DNA from 2 places in the Roseateles amylovorans genome. Region 2 is predicted to be linked to the other one. Evidence: riboswitches for the same ligand, from Rfam matches in the RefSeq annotation. Region 2 holds a riboswitch; the other holds the start of a gene.
The links. Region 2 has a riboswitch for S-adenosylhomocysteine ahead of ahcY (adenosylhomocysteinase). Riboswitches for the same ligand answer to the same signal wherever they lie in the genome.
Positions count from the first base shown of each region.

Region 1: another riboswitch for S-adenosylhomocysteine. It lies ahead of metH (methionine synthase); the one in region 2 lies ahead of ahcY (adenosylhomocysteinase).

Region 1 is NZ_CP104562.2:497,223-506,722, forward strand. It holds gene N4261_RS02150 (DUF3108 domain-containing protein) at 122-1,363, opposite strand; gene N4261_RS02155 (fumarylacetoacetate hydrolase family protein) at 1,537-2,721, shown strand; gene N4261_RS02160 (DUF4197 domain-containing protein) at 2,708-3,391, shown strand; gene N4261_RS02165 (homocysteine S-methyltransferase family protein) at 3,695-4,756, shown strand; gene N4261_RS02170 (HD-GYP domain-containing protein) at 4,851-6,071, opposite strand; S-adenosyl-L-homocysteine riboswitch at 6,270-6,377, shown strand; gene metH (methionine synthase) at 6,456-9,266, shown strand.
Region 2 is NZ_CP104562.2:809,054-818,553, reverse strand. It holds gene N4261_RS03580 (SDR family NAD(P)-dependent oxidoreductase) at 81-923, opposite strand; gene N4261_RS03575 (HAD family hydrolase) at 1,144-1,929, opposite strand; S-adenosyl-L-homocysteine riboswitch at 2,000-2,097, shown strand; gene ahcY (adenosylhomocysteinase) at 2,231-3,664, shown strand; gene N4261_RS03565 (TlyA family RNA methyltransferase) at 3,975-4,814, shown strand; gene metF (methylenetetrahydrofolate reductase [NAD(P)H]) at 4,811-5,650, shown strand; gene N4261_RS03555 (OmpW/AlkL family protein) at 5,771-6,403, shown strand; gene N4261_RS03550 (proprotein convertase P-domain-containing protein) at 6,821-7,405, shown strand; gene N4261_RS03545 (TonB-dependent receptor) at 7,597-9,500, opposite strand, start outside.

The sequences.
Region 1 (9,500 bases), 310 kb from region 2:
CCAACCGCACAAAGTTCACGACTGATGCCCGCCGTGGCGGCTTTTACATTGCGATGCGTCTCTCTTGGCAATCGGACGGCCCACTCGCCCCTGGCGTGCGGATCGTGGAGGGCGGGCCGGTTCAGTGGAGACCGTCGGACCGACCGATGGCATCGGTCGCATCGATCGCATCAATCGAATCGCTGGCGTCCCCGGCATGGCCTGCATCGATGTCATCGGGTTCTCCGGTGACCTCGGCATCGTCGGTAGCGCTTCGTGGCCGTGGCCGTGGCGGTGGCGGCGCTGTCGGCTCGCTGTGAAGCGTCCACTGGCCATCGCCGTCCACGCGGAAGGCGAGGTCGGTCAGCAGGAAGTTGTGTGCGCCATCCAATCCGACGATCCATTGCAGGGCCGGTCGCCCGGACTGGCGTGGCAGGTCACGCACCAACTGCCAATGGTCGCCCTGGCGCTCGGTGACGACGAAGTCCCAGTCATGCACGCCCTGAGCGCCCGCGACCGGGATGCGCAGCACCTGCCCGGTGCGCAGGTCGGCGTTCGCGGCGGCCATTGCCGACAGTTGAAGCCACCAGGAGAGGCGGTCCTGCGTGCCGGGTGGCAGCTCATGGCGACGGGCGCCGATGACCAGCATGGCGCGATCTGAATCAGGTTCGCGCATGAACTGCATCGATTCGCGGCTCCGGCCTGACTGCGTCACCCGATGGGTGCTCGGCATCAGGCCATGAGGTCCGAGTTGCCCTTCGCTGTGCCATTGCGGCAGTTCGCGCGAACCGGCACGTCGAGTGAGGGTCAAGCGGTAGCGGTCCTCGTCCAGTTGCCAATGGAGGGTGGCGTGGCCATCGACGCCGTCGTAGACGAAGCGGAAGTGCAAGGTCCCGCTGCCCGTCAACGGTGGCTGCAGATTCGATGCGGCGATCGACGTGGTGGTGGATCCGCTTGCCGCTTCGGCGCCAGCTTCTGCCTCCGATGCTGACGCTGGCGCTGATGCCGCGGATCGGGACGAAATTGTTGACGGGAACCCTGGACGTCGAGGCGATACATCCGGCTCGATCGCCGTCGCCAGAGGAGGCGGGTGGATCGCGAGAGGCGCATCAGTGGCGGCCACGGTTCTCGTCGCGGGCGCTGCCGATCTCGGCACTTCGGCCTTGGCGTTCAACGCGTCCTCGGCCTTCTGCAAGGGCGGCAAGGGCTGCAAGGGCTGCGAGCGCTGCGAGGGCTGCGGCGGTGCGTCGGGCCGCGTCAGTGAGACCGACAGCGCCCGGGCATCGGTCCAGCGGACCTCCACCGAGCTGCCCGTCACGGCCGTGATGGGTCGCAGTGCGGCGGGACGCAGGCGGTCGATCAGCCAGCCATGCAGCGCCAGCACGAGCAGGACGGCGAGCCACGGGGCTCCCCGCGCCGACCGGCGTCGGTGTGGGGCCCGACCGGATGGCCGCCCGGGTGACACAGGTGACAATGCCGCAGCGAACCGCACGACGATTTCCCCAACGATGCTTTTCTCGGCGCCCGTGAGGCGCCACGACGATCACGACCGCAACGATGAAACTCGCTACATACCGCGACGGCTCGCGCGACGGCCAACTGGTGGTGGTCTCCCGCGACCTGAGCCAGGCATGCTATGCCACCGGCATCGCGACCCGGCTGCAGCAGGTGCTGGACGATTGGAATTTCCTCGCCCCACAGCTTGAATCCTTGTCGCAATCGCTGAACCAGGGGCGTGCGCGCCACGCGTTCAGCTTCGATCCCGCCCAATGCATGGCGCCGTTGCCTCGTCCCGCCGCGTGGTTGGCGGGCGAAGGCTATCCGGCGCATGGCGACGAGCTGCGCGCGCGTGGCCTGGCCTGGCCGGAGCGACTGAGCGCGCCGCTGGTGCGTGTGGGCGGTGCCGAGACCCTGCTGGGACCGTTGGACACGCCGGATCTGCCGGACGCTCGCGGCCTGGAAACCGAGCCGCAGGTCGCGGTGCTGATCGGCGATCTGGCCGCCGGCGCGGTGCCGACGCAGGCGCTGGAGGCGGTGCGGCTGGTGCTGCTGGTCAATGACTGGGTGATGCGGCCCGTCCAGCAAGAGGAATTGAGCCAGGGCTGGCCGGCCCTGCACAGCCGCCCCGCCTTGCAGTTCGCGCCAGTGGCGGTGACGCCTGACGAGCTGCCTGGCGCGTGGTACCTCGGCCGGGTCACGGCCCAACTGCAGTGTCAGCGCAACGGGCGCAAGCAGCCGGCGCTCGATCTGAAGGACGGGATGCGCTGGAGCTTCGGCGACCTGCTGGCCGAGGCCGCCCGCAACCGGGCACTGCGCACGGGAACGCTGGTCGGCGCAGGCCGCCCCGGCGGCGGCGCACCGGTCATCCTGGCCGCAGGCGACAGCCTGCGCCTGGACGTCAAGTTGGGGGACGGCTCCAGTCCGTTCGGCGCGATCGACATGGATCTCGCGGAACTCGAACCCGCTGCCGCTGCGGCGCTGGGTGCTCCTGCTGATGCGAAGGGGGCCCCTCGGCGTGCGGCCGAGCCTGCCGACGATTCGGATACGCCGGCCGGCGATGACGTCGAATCAGCTGCCGATGCCGATGCCGATGCCGATGCCGATGCCGATGCCGATGCCGCCCGTCACCGTGCCGACAATCTCGACGACACCCCCAGCGCATCGCGCGCCCCTCAGGACGACACGGCCGATGCCGACACGGTCGCCGCCACCGATCAAGGAGACTCTGATGCAACGACGTGAACTGTGCGCCTGGATGGGCGCCACGCTGGCGACCGGACTGGCCGCCCCTTCGGCCTTCGCTTTCAGCCTCAGCGAAGGCGATGCCGCCACTGGCGTGCGTGCCGCTTTGGAGCGCGGCGCCCAGGCCGCACTGGAAAACCTGGGACGCACCGATGGCTTCCTGGGCAATCCCCAGGTGCGCATCGAGCTGCCCAGCGGGCTGCGCGACGCCGCGCGGCTGCTGCGCACCACCGGGCAGGGCCGTCGGCTGGACGAGCTGATCACAGCAATGAACCGCGCCGCCGAGCAGGCCATGCCGGAGGCCCGGCAATTGCTGGTCAACACGGTGCGCAACATTTCGGTCGAGGATGCGGTGCGCATCGTGCGCGGCGGTGATGACGCCGTCACCCGCTTCTTCGAGGACAAGACCCGCTCCCCGCTGACCGACAAGTTCCTGCCCCTGGTGACCCGGGCCACCGAGCGCCAGTCGCTGAGCGAGAAGTACAACGCGGTGGCCGGCAAGGCCGCCGGCTTCGGACTCGTGCGCAAGGAGGATGCCAATCTGCAGTCCTATGTCACCGGCAAGGCCCTGGACGGGCTCTACTTCATGATCGGCCAGGAAGAAAAGAAGATCCGCCAGGATCCGGTGGGTACCGGCAGCGCCATCCTCAAGCGGGTCTTCGGCGGCTGATCGCCCCGGAGACTGCGTCAGACACGGACACGGACACGGACACGGACAGGGCACGGCACTGATACGGACAGGGCTCGGCTCGGCAGGGCGCGGCGCGGACACGGATCCGCCGCCGCAGCAGCAGCAGCAGCCGATGCCGATGCCGATGCCGATGCCGATGCCGATGCCGGCTCCGGACCGGGGTAGGGAACGCGAACCTGCGCGCCATCCCGTTGAGCCTGCGCGAGGCACGATGCACGCCTCGCCGCCGGTCGAAGGCCACGCCCGCCCCATGGCGGGGCCGGTCTTCCTACAATCGGGCGCATGAACGCCTCGACTTCCGCCGTCCGCTACACCCGCGGCGCCGCCCTGCCCGCCATCCTCCAGTCGCGCATTGCCGTCCTTGACGGCGCGATGGGCACGATGATCCAGCGCTATAAGCTGACCGAGACAGACTTTCGCGGCGATCGGTTCCTGGATCATCCCAAGGACCTCAAGGGCAACAACGACCTGCTGGTGCTCACCCGCCCGGATGTGATCTCCGAGATCCACCGCCAGTACCTCGAGGCCGGTTCCGACATCATCGAGACCAACACCTTCGGCACCACCACGGTGGCCCAGGAGGACTATGGGCTCGGGCATTTCGCCTATGAAATGAACGTCGCCGCCGCCCGCCTGGCCCGCCAGGCCTGCGACGCGTTCAGCACGCCCGACAAACCACGCTTCGCCGCCGGTGCCCTCGGCCCCACGCCGCGCACCGCGTCCATCAGCCCGGATGTCAACGACCCCGGTGCCCGCAATGTGGACTTCGATACCCTGCGCCTCGCGTACTACGAGCAAGGCAAGGCCTTGCTCGAAGGCGGCGTCGACCTGTTCCTCGTCGAAACCATCTTCGACACGCTCAATGCCAAGGCGGCCATCTTCGCCCTCGATGCGCTGATGGACGACACCGGCGAGCGGCTGCCCGTCATCATCTCCGGCACCGTCACCGACGCGTCCGGGCGCATCCTGTCCGGCCAGACCGTCACCGCCTTCTGGCACTCGGTCCGCCATGCGCGGCCGCTGGCCGTCGGCCTGAACTGCGCGCTCGGCGCCGCCCTGATGCGGCCCTATATCGAGGAACTGGCCAAAGCGGCCGGTGATACCCCGATCTCCTGCTATCCGAATGCGGGGTTGCCCAATCCGATGAGCGACACCGGCTTCGACGAAACACCCGATGTGACCGGACGGCTCGTCGGCGAGTTCGCGGCAGCGGGCTTCCTCAATATCGCCGGAGGATGCTGCGGGACCACGCCCGACCACATTCGCGCGATTGCCAAGAGCGTGTCGGCCTACCGGCCCCGAGCGGTGGGGGAAAAGCTCTTCAGCGGTTTGGTGGAGGCCTGAGCGCGAGCCCGCGAGGCCTTCGTCACAGGCCTGGGCGGGCGAACCGAGCGGCGAGTCCTGACCTCGCGGTGCGCGGCCGATGGACGCGGCGGCGTCAGTACAGCTTCAGCATCGTTTCCATGTGAATGCGCAGGCGCAGCTCATGCGGCGCCAGACTCACACTGATGGCCTGCGCCGGCAGGCGCGTGTCGCGCAACACCGGCGTGGTCAGCGGGCTGCCGCTTTTGCCCACCAGCGCCGCCACGGTCGGCTCATTCGCGCTGTGGCCGCGCTTGATGACCATGCCCTCTTCGCCGTTGGCCAGACGCACCAGCGAGCCGGGGGGATACAGGCCGATGGACTTGATCAGGGCAATGCCCGCTTCATCCGGCTGCTTGAGTTCGTCCAGATAGATGGCCCGGGCCGCCTGCGCGGCGGACAGCGCCCGCCGGTGGCGCCGCGGGCTCAGCCGCGCACCGTAGACATCGATGCGCCGCAGCAGCCGCCCCATGAGCTCGCCGTCGCCCCGCGGGGCCAGCGGACCCGGGCCGGCGTCATGGTGCAGGCGCACCGCGCCGAGCCAGGCGTCGTCGGTCACGCCCATCTCGCGCAGCAGCACGGCGGCCCGGTCGCCGTGACCGGCCAGTTGCTCACGCTGGGCGCCGTTCAGGCCGTCCGATCGGAGCGCGTGCTGGTCCTGCTGCTGCGTGATGCTCAGGTTCATCGTCAGCGCCGCCAGACCCAGCGAACGCCGCCGGGCGTCGTCCCAGCCCAGTTGCCGGGCGGTGAGCTCCGACAGGCCCAGCGACAGCAGCGCATGCCGCGCGCTGTACTGCTGCGACTCCTGGCCGGCGTCGTGGATCAGCAGCGCCAGCGAGGCGTCGGGCTGACGGGTCAGCCGGGCCAGCACGCTGTCCAGCAATTGCGTCAGGCGCGGCAGGAAGTCGGGGCGCTCCGGCGATCGCAGCACCTGCTGCGCATGCCATTGCAGGTCGGACCAGGCGGCCGCATCGCTGACCTCCAACGGTGCGGGCCGGGTGGCGCCGCGCTCCGCATGGAAGTCGGTGCGCTGGTAATCCGCCTCCGCACGGGCAATCTGCGACAGCGACGCACCTTGCAGCACCATCGTGTCCAGCTTGAAGTTCAACGCGCGCTGGTATTCGCGAGTCTCGTGGGCCTGGACGAACGGGCCGCGCGCAATCAGCTCGCGCACCTGAGGGGTGTCGGGCAGCGCATTGCCGGCCGCGAACAGAAGATGCCCGGCACTGTCGCGCAGTGAGAACGTCAGCACCTGTCCGGTGCGCAGGCTGTGGGGGGGGAGTTGGACCAGATCCATGGCGCGGGGCACGTCGGGTGGCACACCGATGGTTCCCTCCGTCCGGTGGTGCCGCTTCGTGCCGAAGTTGTCGTTATGGTTGTCGTCACAGGTTATCGGCCCGTGAAAGCATACGCTTGAGCCGGCGTTTTTACCGGGTCCCACCCCCCGCCAAGGGGGCGACGATCGTTAGAATGCGTGGCGTTTTCCCTGTTTCCTGTGTCCGAGGAGCGTTGCGATGGGCCGTTGCCGGCCCGCCAGGCTCGGATCGACGGTGTCGCCCGCTGCTGCGGAGCCGCCACCGCCTGACAACGACGCTCACCGTCCCGACTGGCTCGGGGTTGCGGTGAGTTGCGCGGCCCCCATCCATCGTCCGAAGCGTCGAAAGAGATCACCGAGGCCGCCATGTCCGCCAATTCCACCCGTTCCGCCGGTGCCGCCCAAGCTGCTGGATCCGCAGAATCCGCTGAATCCGTCCAGCGCGCCGCCCACGCGGCGTCGGTCGTCCCGCCGATGAAGCTGGCCGGTCTGGAGCCGGTGGCCATCGGCGCCGGCACGCTGTTCGTCAACATCGGCGAGCGCACCAACGTCACCGGCTCCAAGGCCTTTGCCCGGCTGATCCTGAACGGCGAATTCGAAGCCGCGCTGGGCGTCGCCCGCCAGCAGGTGGAAAACGGCGCCCAGGTGATCGACATCAACATGGACGAGGCCATGCTCGACAGCAAGGCCGCGATGGTGCGCTTCCTCAACCTGATCGCCTCCGAGCCGGAGATCGCGCGGGTGCCGATCATGATCGACTCCTCCAAGTGGGAGGTGATCGAGGCCGGCCTGAAATGCATCCAGGGCAAGGGCATCGTCAATTCGATCTCGCTCAAGGAGGGCGAGCCCGAGTTCCGCCGCCAGGCCAAGCTGATCCGCCGCTACGGCGCCGCCGCGGTGGTGATGGCCTTCGACGAGACCGGCCAGGCCGACACCTACCAGCGCAAGGTCGAGATCTGCGAGCGGGCCTACCGGCTGCTGGTCGACGAGATCGGTTTCCCGCCGGAAGACATCATCTTCGACCCCAACATCTTCGCGATCGCCACCGGCATCGAGGAGCACAACAACTACGCGGTCGACTTCATCAACGCCACCCGCTGGATCAAGCAGAACCTGCCCGGCGCCAAGGTCAGCGGTGGCGTGTCCAACGTGTCGTTCAGCTTCCGCGGCAATGAGCCGGTGCGTGAGGCCATCCACACCGTGTTTCTCTATCACGCCATCCAGGCGGGGATGGACATGGGCATCGTCAACGCCGGCATGGTCGGCGTGTATGACGAGATCCCCGTCGATCTGCGTGAGCGGGTCGAGGACGTGGTGCTCAATCGCCGTGACGATGCCACCGAGCGGCTGCTCGAGGTGGCGGAGACGGTCAAGGGCGCGGCCAAGGACGACACCGCCAAGCTCGCCTGGCGCGCCGGCGATGTGGCCGCGCGGCTGTCGCATGCGCTGATCCACGGCATCACCGACTTCATCGTGGAAGACACCGAGGAAGCCTGGCAGGCGATCCAGGCACGTGGCGGTCGGCCGCTGCATGTGATCGAAGGCCCGCTGATGGCCGGCATGAATGTGGTGGGCGACCTGTTCGGCGCCGGCAAGATGTTCCTGCCCCAGGTGGTGAAGAGTGCGCGGGTGATGAAGTCCGCCGTGGCGCACCTGGTGCCCTACATCGAAGAGGAAAAGCGCCGCATGGAGGCCGCCGGTGACGATGTCCGCTCCAAGGGCAAGATCGTTATCGCCACGGTGAAGGGCGATGTGCACGACATCGGCAAGAACATCGTCACCGTGGTCCTGCAGTGCAACAACTTCGAGGTGGTGAACATGGGCGTGATGGTCCCGTGTCAGGACATCCTGGCCAAGGCCAAGGTCGAAGGCGCGGACATCATCGGCCTGTCCGGCCTGATCACGCCCAGCCTCGAGGAAATGCAGCATGTCGCGGCCGAGATGCAGCGCGACGACTACTTCCGCATGAAGAAGATCCCGCTGCTCATCGGTGGCGCCACCACCAGCCGGGTGCACACCGCGGTGAAGATCTCGCCGCATTACGAAGGCCCGGTGGTGTATGTGCCGGATGCGTCGCGCTCGGTGGGCGTGTGCTCGGACCTGCTGTCCGATGAGCGTGCGACCCGCTTCATCGACGAACTGAAGTCGGATTATGAGAAGGTCCGGGTGCTGCATGCCAACAAGAAGCAGACCCCGCTGGTGCCGCTGGCCGAGGCCCGCGCCAACAAGCTGAAGGCCGACTTCGCCAGCTATCAGCCGCCGCAGCCGAAGTTCATCGGCCGGCGCCAGTTCCGCAACTACGACCTGGCCGAGCTGGCGCCGTGCATCGATTGGGCGCCGTTCTTCCAGACCTGGGACCTGGCCGGCCCGTTCCCGGCGATCCTCAAGGATGAGATTGTCGGCACCGAGGCGCAGCGGGTCTTCAGCGATGGCAAGCGGATGCTGCAGCGTCTGATCGAAGGCCGGTGGCTGACGGCCAACGGCGTGCTCGGGCTCTATCCGGCGGCCCAGGTCAATGACGACGACATCGAGATCTACAGCGATGAATCCCGCAGCGAGGTGTTGATGACCTGGCGCGGTCTGCGCATGCAGTCGGAGCGTCCGGTGGTGGACGGGGTGCGTCGCCCTAACCGCGCATTGGCTGACTACATCGCCGCCAAGGGCAGCGTGCCCGACTACATCGGCCTGTTCGCGGTCACCGCCGGCATCGGCGTGGATCGCAAGGAAGCGCAGTTCATGGCCGACCATGACGACTACTCCGCGATCATGCTGAAGGCCCTGGCCGACCGTCTGGCCGAGGCCTTCGCGGAGCGGCTGCACCAGCGGGTGCGGCAGGAATTCTGGGGCTACGCACCGGAAGAGTCGCTCAGCAACGAGCAACTGATCCAGGAGCGCTACCGCGGCATCCGTCCCGCACCCGGCTATCCGGCCTGCCCGGATCATCTGGTCAAGCGCGACCTGTTCCGGGTGCTGCAGTGCGAAGACGTCGGCATGGCGCTCACCGAGGGCATGGCGATGACGCCGGCGGCGAGCGTCAGCGGCTTCTATTTCGCGCATCCGGAGTCGGCTTACTTCAATGTGGGCCGCATCGGCGATGACCAGGTGGCCGACTGGGCCGCGCGGATGGCGCTGGATCAGGTCGATGCTCGCCGGGCGTTGGCGCCTCTGATCGGTTGAACCCCTGCGCCTGCTGTCCCCGGCAGGCGCTTCTCGCCTCGCGCCTCGCGCCTCGCGCCTCGCTTTTTGCGCCTCTCGCGCTACCCCCTGCTGCGCGATCGCCCGCACCAACAGGGTCCATTCGGCCCCTGTCGGGTCGTTGTGCGGACCGACGTGTGGCGCGTCGTTCCCCCGCCTCTTTGTTTCATTGCGTGTCCGCCGTCGGCGCGAGGCGGGCCGCAGGCGTTGTAAAGC
Region 2 (9,500 bases):
GTGTCAGCGCCTCGTCAGCACCTCGTCAACACCTCGTCAGCACCCCATCAGCGTCGCTTCAGTGGCGCCTTCATTCGGTGTCAGAAGTCCCCATCCAGTGAAGCCGACAGCGCGGCATGCGCGCGCACCTCGGCCAGGCGTTGACCGAAGGTCTGCTCCGCAAATCCCACCGCGTCGGAGCCGGCCACGAAATGCAGCGGCGGCTGTTCCATGTTGGCGATCTGCACCAGCGCCGGCCCCAGCTTGGCGGGATCGCCCGGCTGGCGGGTGTGATAGGCATCGAATCGGCTTTGCGGAGGCTCGGGCAACCGGGCGTAGTCGGCGATCTTGGCGTCGCTGTAGCGGACCGAGCTGGCATCGAGAAAATCGGTCCGGAAGAAGCCGGGTTCCACGATGGTGACACGAATGCCGAAGCCGGCCACTTCCATCGCCAGCGATGCCGAGAAGCCGGTGACGGCGAACTTGGTGGCGCAATAGAGCGAGGAGCCGGAGAACGCCATGAAGCCCGCGACCGACGAGACGTTGAAGATCTGCCCGCTGCGTTGTCGACGCATGGCGGGCAGCACGGCGCGGGTGACGCTCATCAGGCCGAAGACGTTGGTGTCGAACTGACGGGCGATGTCGGCGGTCGCGATCTCTTCGAACAGACCGAACTGGCCGTAGCCCGCGTTGTTGACCAGCACATCGATGCGACCGAAGTGCGCGAGCGCCTGTTCCACCGCCTGGACCGCATCGGCCTCGCGGCTGACGTCCAGCGGCAGACAGAGCAATTGCTCGGTGGCCACCTGCTCGGCCAAAGCGGCGCGGAGCGTATCGGGCTGGCGGGCGGTGGCGACGACCTTGTCGCCCGCGGCCAGTGCGGACTTGACGATTTCCAGACCGATGCCGCGGTTGGCGCCGGTGATGAACCAGATCTTGGACATGGCGGGGTTTCCTGTGATGAGTGGAGGCAACGCCGCGAGGCATGCAGTGCGCTTGAACTCGGCGGCACTGCAGGGATCGACGACGGTGCAGTCATCGTAGGAATGGGCACGCCACCCGGCGTGCCCGATCCATGCCATGGCTTGCACGATCCGATGACGGTTCGCCTACGGGCTTTCACCACGCTGGCACACGCATGCCGCGACCCGCGTCAACCGGGCTTCATCGGTCCCGTGCCGCCAACATCGCCACAGCCACTTCCGCGAATCCCACCCCTCGCTCGCCCTCGGTCACATAGGCCGGCAGGTGCGCCAGCATCGGCAGGAAGCGGCGCACGTTGGCCACTCCGACCGACAGCGGCACGCGTTCGAACATCAACTGGTCGTTGGTGGAGTCGCCCACATAGACCCACTGCGCCGGATCGAACGCCTGACCGGTGAGACGCTGCACCGCCCAATGCGCTGCGGTCCATTTGCTGTGGTGGCCGATCCAGCCGTTGATGTGGATGGAGCTGACGGTCGCCGTCAGGCCGTGGGACCGCATGAGGTCGCAGACCACGGCAATCGCCTCGTCGCTCAGGGTGCTGAACTCGCTGTGGTCGATCGCGATGTCGGTCAGGCGGCCCGCGCTGTCCCGGGCCAGCGTGGCGCCCGGCACCCGGGCGAGGATGTCGGCGGCGCAGCGATGCAGGCGCTCGGCATTGGCGGCGCGCATCTCATCGGGCTGGGTGAACTCGGTGCGCAGATGCTCGCCCTCGCGATGCAGCAGCACGCCACCGTTTTCGGCGACGATGCCCTGGACCGGCCACGAGATCGCAAAGGGCTCGCTCCAGCCCGCCGGCCGACCGGTGATGGCGATGACCGGAATCCGGGCGGCCTGCAGGCGGTGCAGCGCGTCGAGCGCGGCGGGGGGGAGGGCGCCGTCGTCGGTCAGGGTGTCGTCGATGTCGGTCAGCACGCCGCTCACGGCGCGCCATTCTTCACGGGAACAGGAACTCAGCGGTCGCATGGCCGGCGATTGTGCCCCCGGGCCGGTGCGGGGCACTCGACGCCACGGCAAACCTGTCTACAATCCCGCCTGTTCCGAGGAGCGTTGCAACCTCCCATCGTCAGAGGCCAGGCTCGGAACCGCCGTGCGGCGATCGTCGCCCGGCATTGGCAACCGCGCTCACCCGTTGACCCTTTGGCGGCCGGGTGAGGCTTGAGCGGCATGGCCGCTCGGCGCTGCACTCAGCTCCGCATCCTGCCCCTCGGGCGTCAACGGCTCTACCCCCGTAGGAGCCCGCATGAACGCCCGCATGAACGCCCAATTGAACGCCCAACTCAAGCCCCTGGCACAAGACCAGTACCTGATCAAAGACCTGTCGCTGTCCGATTGGGGCCGCAAGGAACTCAAGATCGCCGAAAGCGAAATGCCGGCGCTGATGGCCATCCGCGAGGAATACGCCGCAGCCCAGCCGCTCAAGGGCGCCCGCATCACCGGCTCGCTGCACATGACCATCCAGACCGGCGTGCTGGTGGAGACGCTGCAGGCGCTGGGTGCCGAGGTCCGCTGGGCCTCGTGCAACATCTTCTCCACCCAGGACCACGCCGCCGCCGCGCTGGTGGCCGCCGGTACGCCGGTCTTCGCCTACAAGGGCGAGACGCTGGAAGACTACTGGGACTACACCCACCGCATCTTCGAATTCGGCGCCAAGGGCACCCCGGGCGAAGGCCCCAACATGATCCTGGACGACGGCGGCGATGCGACGCTGCTGATGCACCTGGGCCAGAAGGCCGAGAAGGATCTGTCGGTGCTGGCGCATCCGGGCAGCGAGGAAGAGCGCGTGCTGTTCGCCGCGATCAAGAAGAAGATCGCCGAAGACGCCACCTGGTACACCCGCAAGAGCGCCGAGATCATCGGCGTGACCGAGGAAACCACCACCGGCGTGCATCGCCTCAAGGAAATGTCCGACAAGGGCACCCTGCTGTTCCGCGCGATCAACGTCAACGACTCGGTCACCAAGAGCAAGTTCGACAACCTCTACGGCTGCCGTGAATCGCTGGTGGATGGCATCAAGCGCGCCACCGACGTGATGATCGCCGGCAAGATCGCCGTCATCGCCGGCTACGGCGACGTGGGCAAGGGCTCGGCCCAGGCCATGCGTGCCCTGTCGGCTCAGGTGTGGGTGACCGAGATCGATCCGATCTGCGCCCTGCAGGCCGCGATGGAAGGCTACCGCGTGGTGACCATGGAGTACGCCGCCGACAAGGCCGACATCTTCGTCACCACCACCGGCAACAAGAACGTCATCCGCCATGAGCACATGGCCGCGATGAAGCACAACGCCATCGTCTGCAACATCGGCCATTTCGACAATGAAATCGATGTCGCCTCGCTGGAAAAGTACGAGTGGGAAGAGATCAAGCCGCAGGTCGACCATGTGATCTTCCCGGACGGCAAGCGCATCATCCTGCTGGCCAAGGGCCGTCTGGTGAATCTGGGCTGCGGCACCGGCCACCCGAGCTATGTGATGTCGTCGAGCTTCGCCAACCAGACCATCGCGCAGATCGAGTTGTTCGCGCACAAGGACGCCTACGCCATCGGCAAGGTGTATGTGCTGCCCAAGCATCTGGATGAGAAGGTCGCGCGGCTGCAGCTGAAGACGCTGAATGCGCAGTTGTCGGAGCTGACCGAGGAGCAGGCCGCCTACATCGGCGTGTCGAAGCAGGGCCCCTTCAAGCCCGACACCTACCGGTATTGAGCGGGCGCGCCGCGAGCAGGCGCCATGCGTCGTTGCGGGTCGCCCCGAAGATCCTCACGTAGCGCCGCTACGCTCCGGTCTTCGGGTCCTCCCGCGCCTAGCCTGGCACCCGCTCGCGACACGCCGAGACACCGAGACATCTCAAGATCCACACAGTCGATGTTGAGATGCCGCATTGCCTCGGGACCCCCGATGTTTCGGCGACTGAAAGCCACGCCATCGTCCGTCGAGACGGTGGCGGGCCTTCGGTGCCTTCACGATTTCATGGATCCTGCGGGATCCGACATGCTGACTTCCCGCCCCTGATGCGATGAGAGCCGATCAATTCATCGTGGCCGCCGGACTGGCTCCCACGCGATCCGCCGCCCAGCGGCTGATCGAGCGAGGCGCCGTGCAGTGGGCCTCGCCCAAAGGCTGGGTGCCGCTGAAGAAGGCCGGCGAAGCGCTGCCGGACCATGCCGAACTCCGCATCACCGACAACGCCGAACTGCGCTATGTCTCGCGCGGCGGCCTGAAGCTTGAAGGCGCACTGCGTGCGTCCGGGCTCGACGTGTCCGGCCTGATCGCGCTCGACATCGGCCAAAGCACCGGCGGCTTCACCGACTGCCTGCTGAAGGCCGGCGCTGCCGCCGTGGTCGGCGTCGATGTGGGACACGGCCAACTGCACCCCAACCTTCAGGCCGATGCCCGCGTGAGCGCGTTGGAAGGCACCCATGTCCGGGAGCTCGACACCTCAGCGCTGCAAACCCTCGCGCCCGCCGGCGGCTTTGCGTTGATCGTCGGCGACCTGAGCTTCATTTCGATGATCGGCGCCCTGCCCCATCTCGATCGCTGGCTGTCTGCCCAGGGTCAGGTGCTGCTGTTGATCAAGCCCCAGTTCGAACTCGGTCCTCAGGCCATCGGCAAGGGCGGCTTGGTCAAGGATCCCTCGCTCTATCCCGCGCTGGCCGAGCAGGCTCATGCCGCCGCCATTGCGCTCGGCTGGACCGTGCGCGGCTGGTTTGACAGCGCCATCGCCGGTGGCGACGGCAACCGCGAATTCTTCCTGTGGGCGAGCCGGCCGGACGTGGCCGCCGCGCCACCGGCAAGCGCCGCTTCCCGCCGATCCGCTTCGGCCCCGATTTCTCCAGACGCCAAGGACGCCACATGACGACCCCGGTCAGCATCGAATTCTTCCCGCCCAACACCCCCGTCGGCACCGAGAAGCTCAAGACCGTGGTGCAGGAATTGCGCGCGGTGAATCCGCACTACTTCAGCGTCACCTATGGCGCCGGCGGCTCCACCCGCGAGAAGACGCTGGCCACCGTGGCCGACATCGCCAGCCAGGGCTTCGAGGCCGCGCCCCATCTGTCGTGCGTCGGCTCCACCCGCGAGAACATTGCGGAGATCCTCAGCACCTATCGCGCCCAGAACATCCGGCGCGTCGTGGCCCTGCGTGGCGATTTGCCCAGCGGCACCGCCACGGCCGGCGAGTTCCGTTATGCCGCCGAGCTGGTGCGCTTCATCCGCGAGACCCAGGGCGACGATTGGGACATCGAGGTCGCCGCCTACCCCGAATACCACCCGCAGCAACGCTATGCCGCCCGCGACCTGCAGTTCTTCGCCGACAAGGTGAAAGCCGGTGCCAGCGGTGCCATCACCCAGTTCTTCTACAACCCGGATGCCTACTTCCACTTCGTCGATGCGGTGCGGGCGCTCGGCGTGGACGTGCCCATCGTGCCGGGCATCATGCCGATCAACAACTACGCCCGCATCGCCCAGTTCGCGCAGCGCGACGGCATCGAGATCCCGCGCTGGGTGGCGTTGAAGATGGAAGGCTACATGGACGATGCGGCCTCGGTGCGCGCCTTCGGCCTGGAGGTGGTCACCCGCCTGTGCGAGCGGCTGATCGCTGGCGGCGTCCCGGGCTTGCACTTCTATACGCTCAATCAGTCGGCACTGACGCTGGCGTTGTGCCAACGCCTCGGTCTGTCGGCCGAACGTTGATCTGCCGCAAGCAGCGGCCGGTGACCGGCTCGCTGCGCGCCAGGCTTGTTCCAGGTCAACAAAACAGGCGCTCGCCGGCCGTTCAATAGCTCCGTGATTCACCCATCCCGGAGAAAACCAATGGCCCGCTTCCAGACCCGCACCCTTCCCCAACTGATCGCTGCTGCCGCACTGGTGGCGCTCACTGCGCAGGTTCATGCGCAGACCGCCGGCTCCGGCCCGTTCCAGGTGCGCGTGCGTGCCGTGTCCCTGGACCCGGCCGACAAGGACAGCACCGGCCTGGGCCTGAAGCTGAGCAAGAAGACCATTCCCGAAGTGGACTTCACCTACTTCTTCACGCCCAACCTGGCGACCGAACTGGTCCTGACCTATCCGCAAAAGCACAAGCTGAGCGCCGGCGGCACCCAGATCGGCACCGTCAAGCACCTGCCGCCGACCCTGTCGCTGCAATATCACTTCAATCCGGAAGGCCAGTTCCGCCCGTACGTCGGCGCCGGCATCAACTACACCCGCTTCTCCGGCGTGCACTTCAATCCCGCCGTGCAAGCCGCTCTGAGCCCCAGCATCAAGCGCAACAGCTTCGGCTTCTCGGCCCAGGTCGGCGCCGATGTGATGATCGACCGTCAGTGGTCGGTGAACTTCGATGTGAAGAAGGTGCAGATCGACACCAAGGTCTATTCGGCCAACACCGAAGTGGGCAAGTTCAAGATCGACCCGCTGCTGCTGAGCGTGGGCGTCGGCTACCGCTTCTGATTGCCCAGGTTCGGCGAGATCCGGCGGTCTGATCGCAGATCAGGGGCAAACACTGCCGGATCTCTCCAACTGCGGATGAGTCAGCCGGCGCCACCGCCAAGGCGGGCGCCCTTTAGCTGAGCCGCATTCCAACTGAGCCGCGTTCATCGTGGCCCCAGCAGCAGTTCCCCCAAGGCGCTTCGGCGCCTTTTTTGCATCTGGCGAGGTGTAGCCAAACCCGACATCGAGGCTCGAAAAGCGTCGGATTTCTTGACACCTGAACAAGGGACACGAAAAGCGTCACCGGTAGTAAGTCACGGCAACGAATGCAACCCCTTGTCACGATTGGAGACGAGCTGCCATCCCTAGTTCTAGGCATGGAGTCTGCTTGTATATGGAGCGAAACCTCTTTCTTTGACTCTGCCCCCCTTCTTTCCCATGACCATCAAGCGCTTCGTCCTTGCCGCCGCCACTGCCCTCACCACGGCGCTCAGCGCCCACGCGGGCATCGTGACCGTGAGCAACAACACCCCAGTCACGGTTTGCGACCTGTGCACCGTCACCTCGACCATCACCTACGGCAGCCACCTGCTGCTGGACGATGTGAATGTGTCGCTGTTCGACCTGCGTCACACCTGGGATTCGGACCTGCTGATCCAACTGATCTCGCCCACGGGCACGCTGGTGACGCTGAGCAACCGCCGCGGCAACAGCGGTGAGAACTTCATCAACACCGTGTTTGACGACGAAGCCACCGTGGCCGTCGCCGGTGCCCGTGCGCCGTTCACCGGCAGCTATCGTCCGGATGCGCGGCTGTCGGCCCTGGACGGCCAGGACGCCTTCGGCACCTGGACGCTGCGCGTGTCTGACGTCACCGCCTTCGACAACGGCCGCCTGAACAGCTGGGGCCTGACCTTCTCGGGCCTGAGCCAGGACAACCAGAACGTGCCGGAGCCGGCCTCGCTGGCGCTGGTCGGCATCGCGCTGGCGGGTGTGGGTCTGGCGCGTCGTCGCAAGGTCTGAGCCTGCGCAGCACGGCAGCGGGCAGCACTGTCCGCAGTCGTCCAGCTGCCATGAGGCCGATCGCCCCAATGAACAAGGGCCCCGTCGTGACTGACGGGGCCCTTTCACATTCAGATCGCGGTTCATGACAAAGGGGCCATGCGGCCCCTTGTCGTGAATCTGACATGCGCCAGCCTCAGCCGGCGCCGTGATCAGAATTCGTAAGACGCGCCCACCTTGAACGCACGCGGCCGGATGCTGTAACCCCCACGCAGATTCACCGGACGCTCATCCCCCATCAAGTTGTTGATGTTGAGCGACAGGCGCAGGTTCTTGATGCCGGTGTAGGCCAGGCTGAAGTCGGTCCGAAGGTCCTCGTCGATGAAGCAAGGCAGGCTGCCCGGGTTCAGACGTGTCCTGCAGGCCGCCTCACCCCACGCCGACTCGTCCGTCTCGTCATAGTTGAGCGAAGTCTTCGAGGTGTAGTTGAAGCGCAGCCCCGTGGTCCACGGACCCTTGGTCCAGTAGGCCGAGAACACGGCCTTCAAGCGCGGGTTGGTGTACTTGCTGACCTGGTTAGGTCGCCATTCGCCGGCGTCGATGTCCCAGGGCTTGTAGGTGAGCGCATAGGTCGCCGCGACGCCGAGGTTCAGCGTGCCGAACTCCCCGGAGGAGACCCGACCCTTGACGTCGATGTCCACGCCGGAGGTCTCCGTCTTGCCGAAGTTCTCGTACTGCAGCAGCAGCGAGGTGATCTGACCGGCTTGCCAGTTCAGGTTGGCTGCCGCAACCGGATCGAGGGCCTTGGCCCGAGTCACCCAGGCCTGCTCCTGATCGGTCAACGCGCCACGGCTGATCATGCTCTCGTAACCCGCCGTGCCTTCGCGTTCCAGCACGTAGGCCGGGTCCCGCGAGCTGATTTCGTTCTTGCGTTCGATCTTGAAGTAGTCCACCGCGAGCGACAGGTTCTTGACGGGTTCGAACACGAAGCCCACCGTCAAGCTCTTCGATGTTTCCGGCTTCAGGTTCGGATTGGCCGAAATCATCGCAGGCAATGAGGCCAGGCAGCCACTATTGAACGCCGTCGTGGCGTCGGATCGATCGGCTGCCGTGCCCTTTTGCAGGATGCTGCGCAGCGCGGTGGCGGTTTCGCAACGACGGGGGTCGACGGTGTTGTTGAAGAATCCGGTCACACCGACCTGGCCCAGGGTCTCCGGGATGTTCGGGGCGCGGAAGCCGCCAGCCACCGTTCCGCGCAACAGCAGTTGCGGCATGACCTCATAACGGACGCCGAACTTCGGCGACACGCGACCATCGAAGCCCGACGCCTTGTCCCAACGCAGCGCGCCGTTCAGCTCCAGGCCTTTGAACACCGGCGCATTCAGCTCCAGGAATGCCGCGTCCAGCTTCCGGTCACCATCGATCAGCACCGAGCCGCGACCGATGATTTCGGCCCGCAGCACGTTCTGGGTCGAAATGATGCTGACAGCCTCCTCTCGGTGCTCGGCGCCCACGGCGAAGGCCAGCGGCCCCCCCGGCAGTTGCGCGATCTCGCCGCTGACCTTGGCATCCACCCAGTTCTGATGGTTCTTGCCGTTCGAACCCTGGATCGGGAAGTACTTGTCCAGCAACTCCTTGCTGTTCGGTCCACCGATCTTGTACTCGCCGGACGCCACCGCGGCGAACAGGTCGCGAGAGCCCCAACGGCTCAGCTTGTCGGCCTTGGCATTGACGCGTCCACCGGCGACTTCCCAGTCATAGCCGCGGAAGTTGCCTTGCAACCCCACCATGGCCCGGTACTGGCTGGCGTCATTGTCATAACCAAAGATGCTGGGGTCATCCATGAAGCGATAGTCGATGCCGACCGGCACCGCGAACGGGTTGGCCGGGTTGCCGACCGCCAGCCGCGGATTCGGCACCGATTGAGCCACCTTGTTGTAGCCGTCGTACCAGCGCGAGGTCGCACCGGACGCAATCGTCATGGGCAGGTTGTAGTACTCGGTGGTGGTCTTCGAGTAGGACAGTTCAGCAAAGGCCTGAATGTCCTCGTTGATCTTGAACCGAGCGCCGGTGAACAGGTTGATGCGGTGCGCGGGATCCGAGAGCGGGTTGATGC